Laspinema palackyanum D2c: one gene and its partner. The protein of the gene in region 1 interacts with the protein of each later gene in a pairwise test. Links are inferred from orthologs where the notes say so. Each region holds a gene or a part of one and is shown in the gene's direction. Other genes may lie near its edges. The genes, in order: lpdA and pcrA.

Region 1 (8,687 bases):
CACTGCCGAGAACGAACAGACTAAAGAGTGTGCCGCTATTCCAAAGGCTGTGGAGGAGGATGGAGGAGAGGAGATTGCGCGATCGCGTATAGACGAATCCCAAGACCATTCCCAAGGTTGCCAGTGGTAGGACTTCGGAGAGGTTGAGATGCGCTAAGGCAAATAATAAACTGCTGAGGACGATCGCATTGGTAACGGAGAAATAACGAGTTAGGGAGGGTAAGAGAAATCCGCGAAACATGATTTCTTCAAAAATAGGCGCTGCCACAGAAGCGGTGATGAAAAAGATTGTTAGCGCTACGGTATCTCGGTTTTCTAAAGCGATGGATAAAATGGGGTTGCTGCCACCGCGTCCCTGCCAAAATTGTTGGTTAATGATGGAGATGAGAATGACTAAAGGTAAGGCAACGAAATAACCGCCAAGTCCCCAAGAAATCCAGGTTCCTTGTAGGACATTAAAGCGAAACCAGTCTTTCGCCAGGGGGAAGAAGGAACGGATGGAGAAAAAGAGGACTAATAGTCCACCAATGGCGATCGCGATATAAGTTGCCAAGATATAGAAGGCACGACTGCGAACATCTAGCATGGCAGATTGGACGCCGAAGAGTTGAACAACGATGGGGACTAAAACTTGTCCGAGGAAGAAGAATCCGACAATGAAAACTTGCCAGATGGTTTCCCAATCCCAAGGGGTTTCCCAAGTGCGATCGCCATTTTGAACCAAGAGGGAATCTTGGCGTTTCAGGACCCATTGAATCCCGAGAAAGATGAGTAAACCGACGCCGACAACAAATCCGAATGCGGGAATGCCGGTAACTGTTGCCAACTTTCCGAGGGATTCTGCTGCTATTTCTTGTTCTTCCAGATTCAGGCGAGTTAATGCTTCATTTCTCTCCTGGATTTGATAAAGTTTTTGTAAAGCTTGATAGCGAAACCATCCGTCTAAATTTTGGTTAATCAGTTCTTCGGTATTCGAGACAGAAGTGGGTGACTCTTTCCAGAGGAATAACAGAATTTGCGCTGTATTTGAGGTGGGTTGAAGATGAGGACTAGAACGTGCCGTTAAGGGAGTCCAAGTTTCTATGGCTTGGTCTATATTACCTTGATTTGCTTGTAAAATTCCCAATCTTAACAGGAGTTCATCTCTCAGGGATTCCTGAGTTGAAATTTGCTCTTTGATTTTGAGTTCCGCCAGTTCAGGGGGATTGACGCCTTCAATCAGAGGCGGATTGGAAGATTCCTCCGGTGGGAGGATGACCGTTGAGGAGAGACGACTGCGTTGGGTGGCGATCGCTTCTTCCGTGGAGGTGACTGCTTCTTGATACTGTTTCAATGCTGCCGCTAAAGGTTCTTCTCCCGCCAAAGCCTGCACAATTTGCAGTGCCGGATCATTGTCAGACTCGCCTTGGTACTCTGCCACATGAAGCAGCAGATTGGTTTGATAAAGTTCCAGACGGCTTTGAACCTGGGGTTGATTGAAACTTTGCACCAAGGATGTTCCGACTAGGAAAACTGCTAGCAGGGTTAGTGCGGTTAAAACCACTCGTTTGATTAGCTTGATTGCATCCATTGTCTGTTTTTGCTTCCTCTGGATCCGGTAAGGTTTAATTAAGATTCGATAGTCACTCTGTTGCCAGTTTACCTTGGATCGGAGTCTAAACGTCTGGCTGTCTGGGAAATGGATAAGAGGTGAACAGGAATTACGCATATTTGGAAAAATCACCTAAATCATGTAGAGGCGATTCGCGAATCGCCTCTACATTCGGAGTCTAAACGTCTGGCTGTTTGGAAAAGGGATAAGAATTGAACAGACATTACGCATATTTTGAGCATCAAATCTCAATGTAGAGGCGATTCGCGAATCGCCTCTACATTGGGATTTGATATTGAATTTTGTAGAATTAAGGCTATATTAATCATTGAAATGACTGGAGTTAATTTAATTTAAAATTAGCCGTTTTGCCTGAAACATTTATTGATAAAAACTGGTATATTTAAAGATATTCAAAAAGTGAATCATCAAAGATTACGGGTCAGTTAGAGAATAAACTTTTGGCCTAATTCCGAAAGAAATGCCCCCAACAGCCTTAAATCAGGGGTCTGGTTGAGAGGGAGGGAATAGGCGTCAAGGGGAGAATAAAATTGCGATCGCCTGGTTTAACTGGATACCGATAAGCGGTAAAATGCGATCGATTCTGCCCCTGCGCTTCACTCGCCTTGGGAGTCTGCACCATTTCTGTTGGAGGATAGAACCCTGACTACTCGCGTAATTATTGTCCGTCATGGTCAAAGCACGTTTAACAAAGAACGGCGAATCCAAGGTCGCCTTGATCAATCCGTCCTCACCGAAAAGGGTCGCGAGACGGCGAGTCAAGTTGCGGCAGCCCTCAGTGGCATTTCCTTTGATGCCGTCTACTGTAGTCCCCTGAAACGGGCGAAAGAAACCGCCGAGGCGATCGTTGCTGATTTGGCGGGAGACTCCAAACCCCCCGCACCCCAACCCAACGATAAACTCATGGAAGTGGACTTGCGGTTGTGGGAAGGGATGCTCAGAGAAGAGGTCCAGCAGAAGTTTGCCGAAGATTATCGCTGTTGGCAAGAAAGACCCCATGAATTTTCGATGAATGTTCCCACAGAAACCGGAACTGTGGAACATTTTCCGGTTTTAGCACTGCATGAACAGGCGAAAGAATTCTGGGAGGAAGTCTTATCTCGCCATCCCAATCAAACGATTTTAGTCGTGGGTCATAATGGAATTAATCGCTGTTTGTTGAGTACCGCCTTGGGAATTTCTCCCGAACGGTATCATTCGATTCAACAGTCCAATTGTGGGATTAGTATCCTAAATTTTGGAACCCCAAAACCCTCCTCAAAAGGAAAACTCCCCGTCCAACTCGAATCGATGAATTTAACGAGTCATGTTGGGGAAAAAATGCCCAAACCCAGACCTGGACATATTGGACCCCGACTGTTATTAGTTCGACATGGGGAAACCGAGTGGAACCGGCAACAGCGTTTCCAGGGTCAAATTGATGTTCCTCTGAATGATAATGGTAGAGACCAGTCTAAATGTGCCGCTGACTATTTGCAAGATGTGCAAATCGATTTTGCTGTGAGTAGTTCCATGTTGCGTCCCAAAGAAACAGCGGAAATTATCTTGCAAAACCATCCCAACGTTGAATTAAAAGTGGATGATTTGTTGCGAGAAATCAGTCATGGACTTTGGGAAGGAAAGTTTGAATCCGAAATCGAAACCGACTTTCCCGGAATGTTAGACCAATGGAAAGATAACCCGGAATCGGTGCAGATGCCGGAAGGGGAAAATTTGGAACAGGTGTGGGAACGGAGTATTCAGGCATGGAATGCGATCGTCAAAGCTGCTAAACCTGGAACAACGGGATTAGTCGTTGCTCATGATGCGATTAATAAAGCGCTGTTATGCCATTTCTTTGGTCTGGGTCCTGAGCATTTTTGGAACTTTAAACAAGGGAATGGTGCAATTACAGTGATTGACTACACCCTAGGACCGGATCACCCGCCAGTGTTAGAAGCGATTAATATTACGACGCACTTTGGTGGAATTTTGGACAAGACAGCGGCAGGTGCATTGTAATCCTAAAACTTGGATTAAATTTGGACCAATCTAGGGTTTTCAATCCCTCCCCAATGCACCGGGGAGGGAACAGGAGAGGAAAAGATTGATAGTGTTTGCTGTTGAGTGTTGACTGTGAATGAACTGCTGCAACAAGTTCGGATAATTAACCCGGTTTCGGGAGAGGATACGATCGCCGATGTGTGGATTGCCAACGGTGCGATCGCGCAAATAGCGCCAGAAATTGCTGACTGGGGGAGTGATACTCAAGTACGGAATTGCCAGGGATTAATCTTAGGTCCCGGTTTAGTGGATCTGTATAGTCACAGTGGCGAACCCGGATTTGAGGAACGCGAAACCTTAACTTCATTGATGCAATCGGCAAGAAGTGGAGGCTTTACTCAGGTGGCAATTTTGCCAGATACTCATCCACCCGTAGACAATCCTGGGGGATTAGCATTTTTGCAACAAAAAGTCCAAGGGATTAAAACCTTGAATGACTTGTTGCCTCTCCCCACTCCTTCTCTGCCAAATCTGCATTTTTGGGGTGCATTAACCCTGGGGGTGAAGGGAGAACAAATGACAGAATTAGCCGAATTAGAGGCATCTGGCATTGTGGGATTTGCCGATGGTCAACCCATTGCTGATTTAGCACTGCTGAGGCGGATTCTGGAATATTTGCAACCCTTGGGTAAACCTGTGGCACTGTGGGCTTGTAGTCGTAAGTTAGCAGGAGATGGGGTAGTGCGGGAAGGGACTGCCTCGATTCGCTTGGGATTGCCAGGGAATCCAGCGATCGCAGAAACCTCGGCATTAGCAGCATTGCTGGAAATTGTTGCAGCAACGGGAACGCCGGTTCATATCATGCGGGTATCTACCCAACGCGGTGTGCAACTGATTGAATCTGCCAAGGCGCAAGGATTACCCATCACTGCGAGTACCTCCTGGATGCACTTGCTGGTGAATGCTGCACAGATTAACAATCCAGAGATTTTTACTCCCTACTGTCCCAGTCTGCACTTAGAACCGCCTATTGGGAATCCCCAGGACCAACAGGCATTGATTGCCGGAGTCAAATCTGGGGTGATTGATGCGATCGCCGTTGATCATACCCCTTACAGCTACGAAGAAAAAACCGTCGCCTTTGCCGAATCCCCTCCCGGTGCGATCGGACTAGAATTGGCATTACCGTTATTGTGGCAGCATTTAGTAACCACAGAGAAGTTATCGCCGGTGGAATTATGGCGGGGGTTGAGTAGCAATCCTGCCAAATGCCTGCAACAAACCCCAGTGGCGATCGCACCCGGTACAGCGGCAGACTTAACTTTATTTGACCCTCAACAGTCTTGGCGGGTTACGGGAGAGAGTCTGAAATCCCTGTCAAGTAACACCCCTTGGTTAGAACGAGAGATTACAGGACGGGTGGTGGAGATTTGGTGTTAGGGGAGAGGCGGGAGATGGGGAGGAAAGCACCATTCTCAACTCCGGCGGGGGTTCAAACCCCCGCCTCATAGCTAAAGTCGGTTAAAAACCGACTAAAAAACCCACGGGATAAGACTTTCAGTCGGTTTCAACCGACTTAAGTTGTTAGGCGGGGGATTTATCCCCCGCCGGTTGGTGCCACGGGTCCAAGATGTCAGTATTACAAACTTTCCCATCTCCCCAAAATCTTGCCTCATATCCCCCCGCCATTTAACAATGAGAACAATCAACAACGCGGATCAGGAGAAATTTCGGTGAGTCAAGGATTTGATTACGATTTAGTGATTATTGGCGCAGGAGTGGGGGGACATGGTGCCGCCTTACACGCCGTAAAATGTGGCCTAAAAACGGCGATCGTCGAAGCTGGGGTGATGGGAGGCACCTGCGTCAATCGTGGCTGTATTCCCTCAAAAGCCCTGCTTGCAGCCTCGGGACGAGTGCGAGAGTTGCGGGATGCTCATCACTTGAAGACCCTCGGCATCCAACTCGGTGGCATCTCCTTCGATCGCGAAACCATCGCCAATCATGCCGATAATACCGTTTCTAAATTGCGTGGCGAATTGGTCAATAGTCTCAAACGCCTGAATGTGGATGTGATTGAAGGGTGGGGAAAACTCGCCGGAAATCAAAAAGTTGTCGTCGAAACCGCTAACGGTGAAAAGACAATTACGGCTAAAGATATCATGTTAGCACCCGGTTCCGTGCCTTGGGTTCCCCCTGGGATTGAAGTCGATGGCAAAACCGTTTTTACCAGTGATCATGCGATTAAATTGGACTGGTTACCCCAATGGATTGCCATTATTGGCAGTGGTTATATCGGGTTAGAATTTGCTGATATTTACACTGCCTTGGGTTCGGAAGTCACCATGATTGAAGCGTTGGATAGACTGATGCCAACCTTCGATCCGGATATTGCCAAACAAGCGCAACGAGTGTTAATTGCACCTCGGGACATTGAAACTCGCGTGGGAGTTTTAGCGGCAAAAGTCACTCCCGGTGCTCCGGTGGTGATTGAATTAATGGACCCCAAAACTAAGGAAGTTGTAGAAGTCTTAGAAGTGGATGCCTGTTTAGTGGCAACGGGACGAATTCCGGCGACTAAAAACTTAGGATTGGAATCCGTGGGTGCAGAAACCGATCGCCGAGGGTTCCTGCCGGTGAATGATGCGATGCAATTGTTAGCTGGGGGTGAACCTGTTCCTCATGTTTGGGCGATCGGCGATGCAATGGGTAAAATGATGTTGGCACACGCTGCATCTGCACAAGGGGTTGCCGTGATTGAAAATATTTGTGGACGTCCACGAACCATTGATTATCGGAGTATTCCTGCTGCTGCCTTTACCCATCCCGAAATGAGTTTTGTGGGATTAACCGAACCCGCTGCCGAAGAATTAGGCAAAGAAGAGGGATTTGAAGTTGCCGCAGTGCGGACTTATTTCAAAGGTAATTCCAAGGCGATCGCCGAGGGAGAAACCGATGGGATTGCTAAAGTCATTTATCGCAAAGATACCGGAGAAATTCTCGGCGTCCATATTTTTGGCTATCATGCCGCTGATTTAATTCAAGAAGCTGCCAATGCGATCGCCAATCGTGAATCCGTCAATGAATTAGCCTTTAGCGTCCATACCCACCCCACTCTTTCCGAAGTCCTGGATGAAGCCTATAAACGCGCTGCCACCGTGTAACCCTTCACCCTAATCGGGACAACTACTTAGGAAAAAGCCCGCACCAGTGCGGGCTTTGTGTTATTTTAGACATGAATAAAAATCAACAATTCATCATCAAAATAAACTGTCACCATGTATGATAACATCTGTAAGTTCCTAGCGGAACATTTTAGCCTAGATTTTGCCCGATGGTTTGTGGGACAAGCCATTGAATTAACCGAACTCAGTCTTAGGGAACTCTCCCTAGAACCGATTCGCGACGATTCCCTGATTTTACTGCAAGCGGAAAACTTTATTCTCCACCTAGAATTCCCAACCAACCCGGACCCCCAGATTCCCTTTCGGATGGCAGACTATCGTGTGAGGGTTTACGGATGCTTCCCTGAAAAAGAAATGAGACAGGTGGTGATTTACCTCAAACCCACTGACTCTCCCTTAGTCTATCAAAATCAGTTTAATTTGGATAAATTCCACCATGAATTTGAGGTGGTTCGGTTATGGGAACAACCGACAGAACTGTTCTTAAATTCACCGGGTTTACTCCCCTTTGCCGCCTTAAGTCGTACCGATAACCCCCTGGCGGTGTTAATGCAAGTGGCGCAGTCTGTGGAACAAATCGAGGACCCAGAAGAACAGGCTAATATTGCTGCCGCTTCCTCGATTCTGGCTGAGTTAATATTGGATCAAGAATCCATTCAACGGATTTTAAGTAGGGACCTCATGGGCGAGTCGTCCATGTATCAATCCATTTTAGACGAAGGGTTAGAAAAGGGTATCGAACAGGGTCGTCAACAAGGTTTTGAACAAGTTGCCATGAATCTGTTCCGCAGTGGAATGCCAGGGGCACAAATTATCAACGTAACGGGGTTAACTCGGGAACGAATTGAGGAACTGACAAGGGAGACTTAAAATAAAAGCGGGGATTTCAATCCCCGCTTTTTACTGAATTGGAACCTCAATAAATTGGCAAAATTTTGTCAACGATTCTATAGCGACTCTATTAGGAATTTGACGATTTGGAGAGAAAACTGACGGTTTACAACGGGATGGAGGATTAGGGGGTGGATTGAATCCCAGAGGAGAGAGGGGCATAGGGGCCAAACCTTCTCCCGCGAACAGATTCATAAACGGTGGTCCCCCTGTGTCCGGGTTATGATGCAGATGAAAGAGACAACAGCGTACCCCAGAGAAAACCCAGCCGCTAGGGAATCAGGAAATCCCAGCGATCGCAGGATTGCTCCTAAATCTAGTCATAACCCGTAGTTTTGCTCAAAAAGAGGTCCGGGGAGGAGTCATCAAGGTAGTTCAGGGAGTGGGATGAGAAAATGAGCTTGGTGAGTAGAAATAAAAGATTTTAATAGAGTCCGTTTTCCGCTACAGTGATTTATACTCTTTCTGCAAACCCACCCATGCTCAATCTAATGAAATGGTTGCGAAAGCCGATTAATTTGGTGTTAATCGGGGTCGCATCTACCCTATTTGTCATCTCTCAGATGACCGTTTCTCAAGCCTTCACCCCCGATGAAAACCATTATGAAATCTGGGGGTCCGATCAGTCCAACTCAGTCCCTAATGTGGAAAATTTCGGCTTGCAAGGGGGATTAGTTTGGATTTGGGATAGTCAAGACCTAGAACAACAAATTGAATCAGGGGTTGCTGCTCAACCTTTAGGTTGTGATGGCCAAAATCGCCCCGGAGATGGCCCTTGTGATCTGAATGTCGTTTTTCCGCGCAACTTGGCTGAATACGACCAAAACCGCCCGACAGGGAAAACCCTAGGGGACTTACCGGGCTTTGGTCGTTTACATGGGATGTTAACTGACCCTCAAAATAAATATCTCAATGTGAACTTATTCGCGCCAGGGGGCGGTTATGTCGGCATTATCGATGGCGAAACCAAAGAGGCGATCGCCCTATTCCGTGCCACTGCCACTAACGGCAGTGGC
Region 2 (8,725 bases), on another replicon or contig:
GGTTGTCGCCTATCTTTTTAGTCCCATTGACTTGATTCCTGATGCCATTCCAATTCTGGGTTATTTAGATGATTTAATTTTGGTCCCCCTGGGAATTTGGATTGTGCTAAAAATGATTCCCCCCCAGGTGATTGCTGAATGTCGAGAACAGGCAGAAGCAGCTAACCAGCAGGGAGTTCCTACAAATTGGGTAGCTGCTACAATTATTGTTCTCCTCTGGATATTTTTGGGAATGTTAGTCTTCCACTGGATTGGTAGCCTTTTAACCTCGTAAAGAAGGAAGCTATGCTATTATATTTTAATAGCTAATGTCCAAAGTGACAGAAGCAGAAACCTCCCGATCGCCTCCAATAACTGGGGTGGAAAAATCGGCTGCCCCTTCCATGCGTGAGAACATCGGTTGTGGATAGGGCATGGCGGAATTAACTTGAATTTTGACAATTTCTCGCCGAGTGAGATTGAGTTCAGATAAGATGGTATCCGCTTGGGTAAGGGCGTCTTGGGTGGCGGCGCGAATTGCTTGCTGGCGGGCGGTTTCCATTACTGCATCGGCAGCGGTGAAAGTCACCCCATCAATGCGAGTTGCACCGGCATTGACTGCTTCATCCAACAAAGTTCCGGCGCGATCGGTGGGGAGACGAAAGCTGACGATATTTGAGGCAGCATAGCCCGTAATTGTAGGTGCTGCGTTGTCATTACTGCGATATACCGGGTTGAGTTGTATGCCGGTGGTTTGGAGTTTCTCCACATTGCGCGATCGCAACAGTTCCACCAAAGCTTGCGATCGCCTTGCTACCTCTTGTTGTACCTCTTGGGCGGTTTTTCCCTGCACTTCCACCCCTAACCTCACCTCGGTTAAAGAGGTGGGAATGCTGACAGTTCCCTGTCCCGTGACGGTGAGGTTGCGAGAGGGTTGTTCCTGGGCAGAAGCTACATCCATATTAGGGGTAATCCCAAACATCCCCAAGGCGAGGGCAACAGCGGCGATCGGACTGAAAACGTTGAGTTGGGTTGGCATGAATCGATTGATCATGATAGGCGTTCCGGTTAGACTTCTTGATAAGAACAGTCTGACACTTTTGCGATGAGTGCGATCGCCCGGTTACAGTTTTGGAAACTCATTTTTGTTTAAAACCCTCCTACTGGGGATTAAATCCCCTAAATTTTAACGTAAACCGGCATTGGTCTGAGCATAATTCAAATTATTTTGATATTCTCCCACCTTTTGTTGAGCGGTTGCATAATTGGCGTTATTTTCTGGAACGACTTGCAGGAATGCGATCGCCTCTTGCCATTGCTTGGCGACTTGTAACCACTGTTCGGGAGTTTTAGCAGTTTGGGTGAGGGTTGCTGCACTGGTTGCCTTCTTCATTGCTTCCCCAAAGGAGTCGGAATTGGGCGGAATTTCCACAGTCCGAGTTTCAGTTTGAATGGTAAATTCAACCCGCCGATTTTTTTCTCGTCCTTGGGGATTATCAGAACCATCGGGATTGGTATTCGGGGCGATCGGTTTACTTTTTCCTAACCCTTGAGTTTGGATGCGGGTTGGTTCTGCTTGAAAATTATTGACAAAATAATATTTCACTGCCGCTGCTCGTTTTTGCGACAAGTCTATATTATACTCGTCGGTTCCTTTGCTGTCTGTATGTCCATTAATCAAGACCCGGGCATCCTTAAAATGGGTCAGCACTTGATTAACTTTTTCCAAGGTGGGTTTAGCTGCCGCCCGAACGGCATATTTATCAAATTCAAATAAAATATTGTCGGAGAGATTAAATTTAATCCCTTCTATGGTGGTTTCCGCATTTAATTCGGTGAGGGTTTGTTCCACCTCCGTTGGCGTCGGTAACACCGTTTCCACCATAATTCGAGTTGAATCCGTCGGGTCTTGTTCCGCAGGACCTACAGGCGGTTTCGGTGGCGGTTCTACTTGGACTGAGGTCGCCGGGGGAAGAGTTTCTGTTGTTGTTGAACTCGGTTGTGGTGCTGTTTCTACAGAAGTAGAACTCGGAGGGGTTGCCGTTTCTACAGAAGTAGAACTCGAAATGGTTGTCGATTCTACGGAAGTAGAACTCGAAGGCGTTGCCGATTCTTCGGTTTGAGTTTCACTGACAATGGATGGATCAACGGTGGTGGTTGTGGTGGTAGGTGATTCCAGGTCAAATGTGCTGGGAGGAACCTGTTCAATGGGTTCTATTTCTAATTGGGTGACGGGAACTGGAACGATTTCAAATGTGGTAACTTTCGGTAAGTTTTGAAAGCGATTTTGGCAAGCGGTGCCAATCAACAGCAAGCTAGAGGCGATCGCCAGTTGTAGCCGTTTAATTTCTAGGTGCATTTTGCCCCTCCCGAGGAACTCTAACGTTTTTTATTTCTAATGTTATGAGCCTTGTGCGAGAATAGCCTCTTTGTGTTTCGTAATAAGTTACTGTTTTGAGTCCGATATAAGCAGCTTCGGGGGATAATCGACCAATAAACACAAATTTGCCGTTAAGAGTCGTACCCGGTTGAATTTGAATGAGTGGATTATCTGGAGGGATGGCTAGACGATATGTATTTCCTTCGTCATCATAGAGAATAATATTCTCTTTTTTTGTATCAATATTGATAACTTCCCGGCGACCATTAGTGATGGATACCGTCGCGATGGTGCTATCTTCAGCTAGGGTAATTTCTGTCAAGCGCATTACCAATTCGCTTGCATTCACTTGTAAATCATAACTTTCGCTCAGGATGCGGGGACGGCGAGGGGATTGAGTGGTTGCGGGTGCGCCTCCGGGGAGTTTTTGTGCCAAGGGGTTAGAATCACACCCCACACAGACCAAGGAGAGGAAGGCGATCGCGGCGAACAGGCGAAGGTTCATAGATGCGCGGTTTTTAAGATTAATTGATTATTGTACTTGATATGAGTGAATAGGTTAATTAATGAATATTAAAGATTTATTAAGTTATGGGGTCTTGCACTTCAAAACAGAAAATTAGAAGGATAAATGCCCAAACCCTTAGAATGGGTGACTCTCTTGCCTCTATTCGTTCCAAAGGTCCCCAAATTTGGTAAAATTGAAGGGCAGATCTAACCTAGACTCAGCCCTTACCGCTTTTGCTTCGTTCAACCATGACCTCAACCCTTGACTTTCTGGCCCATCTGAACCCGAACCAACGTCGCGCTGCGGAACATTTCTGTGGCCCCTTGTTAGTCGTTGCTGGGGCGGGTTCGGGCAAAACTCGGGCGCTGACTTATCGAATTGCTAATTTAATTCGCAGTAATCAAGTCCATCCGGACGATATCCTGGCGGTCACTTTTACGAATAAGGCGGCCCGGGAAATGAAGGAACGAATTGAGAAGATTTTTGCCGATAGTTTGGCGGAACAAAAGTATGATAAGCCGTTTTCTGCCTTAGAACCCGCCGAACAAACTCAGGTGCGATCGCAGGTTTGGAGAAATAGTATTAAACCCCTGTGGATTGGCACGTTTCATTCCCTTTGTTCCCGAATTTTGCGCTACGATATTGAAAAATTCAAAGATGAAAATGGTCGCCAATGGAACCGCAAGTTCTCTATCCTAGATGAGTCAGATGTTCAAACGGCCATTAAGGATATTGTCCTCAAGCAGATGAATTTGGATAGCAAAAAATTTGAGCCTCGCAAAATTCGGTATGAAATTAGTGGGGCGAAAAATAAGGGTTGGTCGGCGCGGGATTTAGAGGCGAATGACCCGACCAATTACCGCAATCGCAAGGTGGCGGAGATTTATAGTCGGTATCAGGATACTTTGGCGGCGAATAATGCCCTAGATTTTGATGATTTGATTCGGATTCCTGTGGAACTGTTCCGGCAGGATGCTCAAGTTTTGGATTATTGGCATCGCAAGTTTCATCATATTTTGGTGGATGAATATCAAGATACCAACCGCACTCAATATGATTTTATTCGGATGTTGGTGACGAATGGAAAAGCGGCGAAGTCATTTGATAAATGGGAGAATCGGTCGGTTTTTGTGGTGGGGGATGTAGACCAATCGATTTATTCCTTTCGGATGGCGGATTATACCATTTTGTTGGAGTTTCAGGAAGATTTTGGGGATGGGTTAGAGGATGACGAGACCCAAACTTTGGTGAAGTTGGAGGAGAACTATCGATCGCGAGAAAATATCCTCGAAGTTGCGAATAAGCTGATTGAGAATAATACAGAACGCATTGAGAAGGTATTGCGTCCGACTCGGGGGGAAGGGGAATCGATTATCTGTTATCGAACCGAAAATGATTTAGATGAAGCACAATATGTAGTGAATCAAATTCGGATGTTGCAAAATCAGCATCCGGAGTTAGATTGGGGTTCGTTTGCGATTTTGTATCGGACCAATGCTCAATCGCGATCGTTTGAGGATGTGTTAGTTAAATTGAATGTGCCCTATCGAGTGGTGGGCGGTTTGAAGTTTTACGATCGCAAAGAAGTCAAGGATGCCGTCGCCTATTTACGCGCCGTTGCTAACCCCTCGGATTCGATTAGTTTGCGCCGGATTATTAATACGCCGAAACGCAGTATTGGCAAAACTACTTTAGAACGTCTCGATGAGGCAGCAAAACAGTTAGGCGTCCCCCTGTGGGAAATTCTCAGTGATGAGACTTCGGTAAAAACCCTGGCAGGGCGATCGGTGAAACAAGTGCTACAATTCTCTGAATTGATATCCCGATGGCAGGCGCAAGTGGAAACTTTACCGGCGATCGATATCCTCAAAGGGATGATGGAAGAATCCGGTTATATGGAATTCCTGAAACTGGAAAACACCGATGAAGCGTTGAACCGGATGGCGAACATTGAACAGTTGTATAGCGCGACGATGCAATATGCCGAAGAAAACGAAGATAATTCTTTAACAGGATTTCTCTCTAGTGCCTCCCTTGCTTCGGAGTTAGATAATTTAGAAGAAGGGGAACAAGCGGTATCTTTATTAACCATTCATTCTGCCAAAGGGTTGGAATTTCCCGTGGTCTTTTTGGTGGGAATGGAAGAGGGATTATTCCCGAATTTCCGCAGTATTAATGACCCGCGCAGTTTGGAAGAAGAACGGCGACTCTGTTATGTCGGGATTACTCGCGCCCAGGAACGACTATTTTTAACTCATGCCTTAGAACGGCGCTTGTGGGGGTCTTATGAACGCGCTCAACCCTCGCGATTTCTAGCAGAATTACCCCGGGATTTACTGCAAGGAAATTCAGTACCCAAAGAACGAACTCGCCGCAGTTCTGGGGCGGCAAAAACGCCCAAGGGGGCATCGGCAATGGTGGATTGGCAGGTGGGGGATATGGTGGTTCATGATACGTTTGGTCCTGGGGAAGTGTCTCACGTTTTCGGTTCTGCTACTAAGATGTCGTTAGCGGTTAAATTTATGCGAGGAGGGCAAAAAATTATCGACCCGCAAACGGCACCGATGCAAAAAATAAATTAATTCCCGGAACTAAAAATCCGGGAAAGCGTCTGGAAACGGCCTGGATTGTAGACCGTGGAAGCGTGACTCAAACAACAGACCCTAATTGCGATCGCACAGATTAAACAGATTAAACAGATGGAAAGAGGACTGATGTGGTTACCCTTGCTGGCCCTATTTATAGGACTCGCTTGGGCGGGATGGAACGAATATCAAAAGGTAGAAGCTTATCGGATTTGGGCGCAGGGGTTCGATCGCACCAAGTATGATATTTATGCGGTATTGGGAGAGAAGGGCGACTCCCTGACTTGGGGAAAACCCACCCGCAAAGGTCCGGTGAATCAACAAACCTTTTCCTTAAAAGAGGTACAGTCATTACAGTTGCTTGTCAATCAGCAACCCGTGGCGGTTGATTCTGTGCCGGAAAATCTCAAAGCTAAAACGATCGCTTTAGAATTTGTGTTTCCATCCCCCAAAAATTCAGTGCAGATTCCCTTTACCGAAGTAGCGATCGCCGTGGAATGGACAAAGTATTTACAACAACAGTGGCAAAAGTGGCAGGAGGGGACGGTGGATTAAGTCAACTCTTTCCTCAAAACTCCGTGAATCTAAACTCTAAAATAGTGTTAGATCCTAGGTGAACACTTAATTTTCTAATGAAGCCAATATGACCTTAAAACCATCGTCCTGGAAAAAATTTAGTGCTTTAGTCGTAGCTGGAATCGCAACCCTCGGGGCGATCGACCTGCATTTTCTAACCAGTGTCCCCCCAGTATTGGCACAGCAGCGTAGCGCAAACTCCCAACTGTTAAGAACCATTGGCGATCGCGCGTTCCCGATTTTTGCCGTTGCCTATAGTCCCATTGCCCCAGTTGTCGTCAGTGGCAGCAATGAAGATACCATCAAATTTTGGAATGCCGACACCGGAGAACTGAATTATACTGCTGCGGTTCATTTAGATGACGTGAGGGCCTTGGATATCTCTCCCAACGGTCAAATCCTAGCCAGTGGTAGCGATGACAACACCGCCAACCTGTGGAACATGGAAACAGGACAGTTGATTTATACTCTTTATGGTCATACAAAAGGGGTAAAAACCGTGGCATTTAGTCCCGATGGCCGGACTCTCGCCACCGGCAGTTGGGATAACACGGTTAAACTCTGGAACGTCGAGAATGGGCAAATCATTCGCACGTTGAGTGCCCATGAGGACGGAGTGGAGGCGGTTGCCTTCAGTCCCAATGGTGCAACCCTGGCATCCGGGGGACTGGATAACAATGTCAAACTCTGGAACCTGAATACTGGAGAGTTAATTACTACAATTCCCGCCCATGATGATTGGGTGAGTTCCGTTGCATTTACCCCCGATGGACAAACCCTTGTTACGGGCAGTTATGATAATACTGTCAAGGTTTGGGATGTGAATCGCGGCCAATTGTTGCGGACCCTAACTGGTCACTCCTTCCCGGTGTATCAGATTGCAATTACCCCCGATGGGCGCACGGTTGCCTCCGTTAGTGACGATCGCACCGTCCGACTCTGGGATATCGCCAGTGGCAGATTAGTGGAAACCCTTACGGGACATGAGAAATCCATCTTTTCTGTTTCAATGGGACCCGAGGGCAGACGATTCGCGACTGGGGGGAATGACAATACGATTAATATCTGGGAATTAGGTCGGTAATTGACGACAAATCGAGGTTGTTGTAGGGGCGCAATGCTTGCGCCCCGAGTAAAGGGCGCAAGCATTGCGCCCCTACAAAACAGGGCTTTATCCCCGGTCCTGCATTCGGGCCAATAATGCGGCACCATAGGCCGCTTCGGTGTGAGTTGGGGTCATTACGGGAACATTCAGCCGACGTTGACGAATGGCAGTCCAGATGGGGTTTTTGGCCCCGCCACCAGCGGTGTAAACTCGCTTGATTCTGGTGGCCCCAAATTCTTGTAACAGTTCATATCCCCGCGCTTCAATCCGGGCCATGCTTTCTAATAATCCATGCAAAAATTCCACATCAGAGTTAGGACGGGGTTCTAATCGTGGGGGGAGTTCGGGATTATTTAACGGAAACCGTTCCCCGGGTTTGAGGAGGGGATAATATTTCAGAGGACTTTCGAGGTTTGGGTCAATGCTTTCGCTGAATTCTGTCAGTTGCCGATCACTGAAAAACTGACGCAGAACCGCCCCTCCAGTATTCGATGCACCCCCCGTCAGCCATAAATTGCCGAGACGATGACTATAAATCCCGTAGCGCGCATCATCGACGCGATCGCGACTTAACAGCTTGAGCACCACGGTTGAACCCAGGGACGTTACTGCTTCTCCTGGTTCCCGGGCACCGGAGGCTAAAAATGCGGCAATACTGTCTGTAGTTCCGGCGCAAATTACGCAATCCGCAGGCAATCCAAAGCGATCGCCTATTTCTGCCGTGACTGGGGCGATTGGGGTTCCCGGTTTGACCACATGAGGCAAATAGGGAATGAACTTGGTAAACAGTTGCGGCAAGGCCAGTCGCAACCATTCGGGATAAAATAAATGCTCAGGGTCATATCCCAATTTCAGGGCATTGTGATAGTCGCTGATGCCCATTTGGCCGTGAAGTTGAAAACTCAGCCAATCTGCTTGATGCAGGAAGAACAGCCCGGTAGTCGCCACCCGATGAAGGGCATCGGGATACAATTTGGGATGACGGGCATACCATAACAGCTTTGCCAAACTGGAAGTCGCGCCAATTGCCGGATGATTCGGTGGGGCAATTTCCCGTAATGTCTCCATCACCGTGATTCCCCGGGCATCATTGTAGAGAATTGGTTCCGCCACGGGAGTGCCACTGCGATCGCACAGCAACACCGTAGAGGATGTCCCATCAATGGCGATCGCACCGATGGACTGCCTTACCGTAATCGGGATTTGGTCCAGTAACGCAAATAATCCCTCCTGCCACAGTTCCGGAGTTTGTCGGTCCAGGGGAAACTCCGCCTGTGCCTGAATCCCTGCATGGTCATCGATCGCCACTGCACGAGCACCCGAAGTCCCGAAGTCTATGCCGAGATAGAGGGTCATAGGAATACCCCTTAACGCTTACCATCCTCTAGTTTAGGGGATGTTGTTGGTCGTTTGTTGTTTGGGGTTGGGTTTCGGTGAGTCCCCGCTTAAAAAATCTCAAGGTTTGAAGTGGCCTTCTGGATCAAAAATAATTAAGGAAGCGCAAACCTAGAGACTGTAACAACAATGTCCCAACCCACCATTGAATCGATTCTTAACGAAAAACGGCAGTTTCCGCCATCAGCGGAATTCTC

The links.
Region 2: the proteins of lpdA (region 1) and pcrA interact in binary tests that used the Escherichia coli proteins (3 or more experiments, as listed by UniProt). The link is inferred for Laspinema palackyanum D2c from one-to-one orthologs.

What each region holds. Positions count from the first base shown.
Region 1 is NZ_JAMXFD010000003.1:292,406-301,092, forward strand. The notes cover bases 4,609-7,543. They hold lpdA (dihydrolipoyl dehydrogenase), read left to right. Parts: upstream 4,609-5,328; coding sequence 5,329-6,759; downstream 6,760-7,543. Other genes in these bases: NG795_RS06425 (dihydroorotase), read left to right, coding at 4,609-5,035; NG795_RS06435 (Rpn family recombination-promoting nuclease/putative transposase), read left to right, coding at 6,874-7,543. Outside these bases: NG795_RS06410 (CPBP family glutamic-type intramembrane protease), read right to left, coding at 1-1,570; NG795_RS06415 (hypothetical protein), read right to left, coding at 2,088-2,234; NG795_RS06420 (histidine phosphatase family protein), read left to right, coding at 2,255-3,613; more of NG795_RS06425, read left to right, coding at 3,728-4,608; more of NG795_RS06435, read left to right, coding at 7,544-7,650; NG795_RS06440 (hypothetical protein), read left to right, coding at 8,151-8,687. UniProt on the Escherichia coli protein: Lipoamide dehydrogenase is a component of the glycine cleavage system as well as of the alpha-ketoacid dehydrogenase complexes.
Region 2 is NZ_JAMXFD010000021.1:46,436-55,160, forward strand. Bases 2,810-5,782 are described here. They hold pcrA (DNA helicase PcrA), read left to right. Parts: upstream 2,810-3,115; coding sequence 3,116-5,449; downstream 5,450-5,782. Other genes in these bases: NG795_RS20605 (hypothetical protein), read right to left, coding at 2,810-2,864; NG795_RS20615 (hypothetical protein), read left to right, coding at 5,567-5,782. In the rest of the region: NG795_RS20590 (YkvA family protein), read left to right, coding at 1-274; NG795_RS20595 (SIMPL domain-containing protein), read right to left, coding at 299-1,033; NG795_RS20600 (OmpA family protein), read right to left, coding at 1,166-2,338; more of NG795_RS20605, read right to left, coding at 2,322-2,809; more of NG795_RS20615, read left to right, coding at 5,783-6,007; NG795_RS20620 (WD40 repeat domain-containing protein), read left to right, coding at 6,096-7,112; NG795_RS20625 (FGGY-family carbohydrate kinase), read right to left, coding at 7,200-8,489; acs (acetate--CoA ligase), read left to right, coding at 8,658-8,725. UniProt on the Escherichia coli protein: A helicase with DNA-dependent ATPase activity. Unwinds DNA duplexes with 3'-5' polarity. Translocates on single-stranded DNA with 3'-5' polarity. Initiates unwinding more efficiently from a nicked substrate than double-stranded DNA.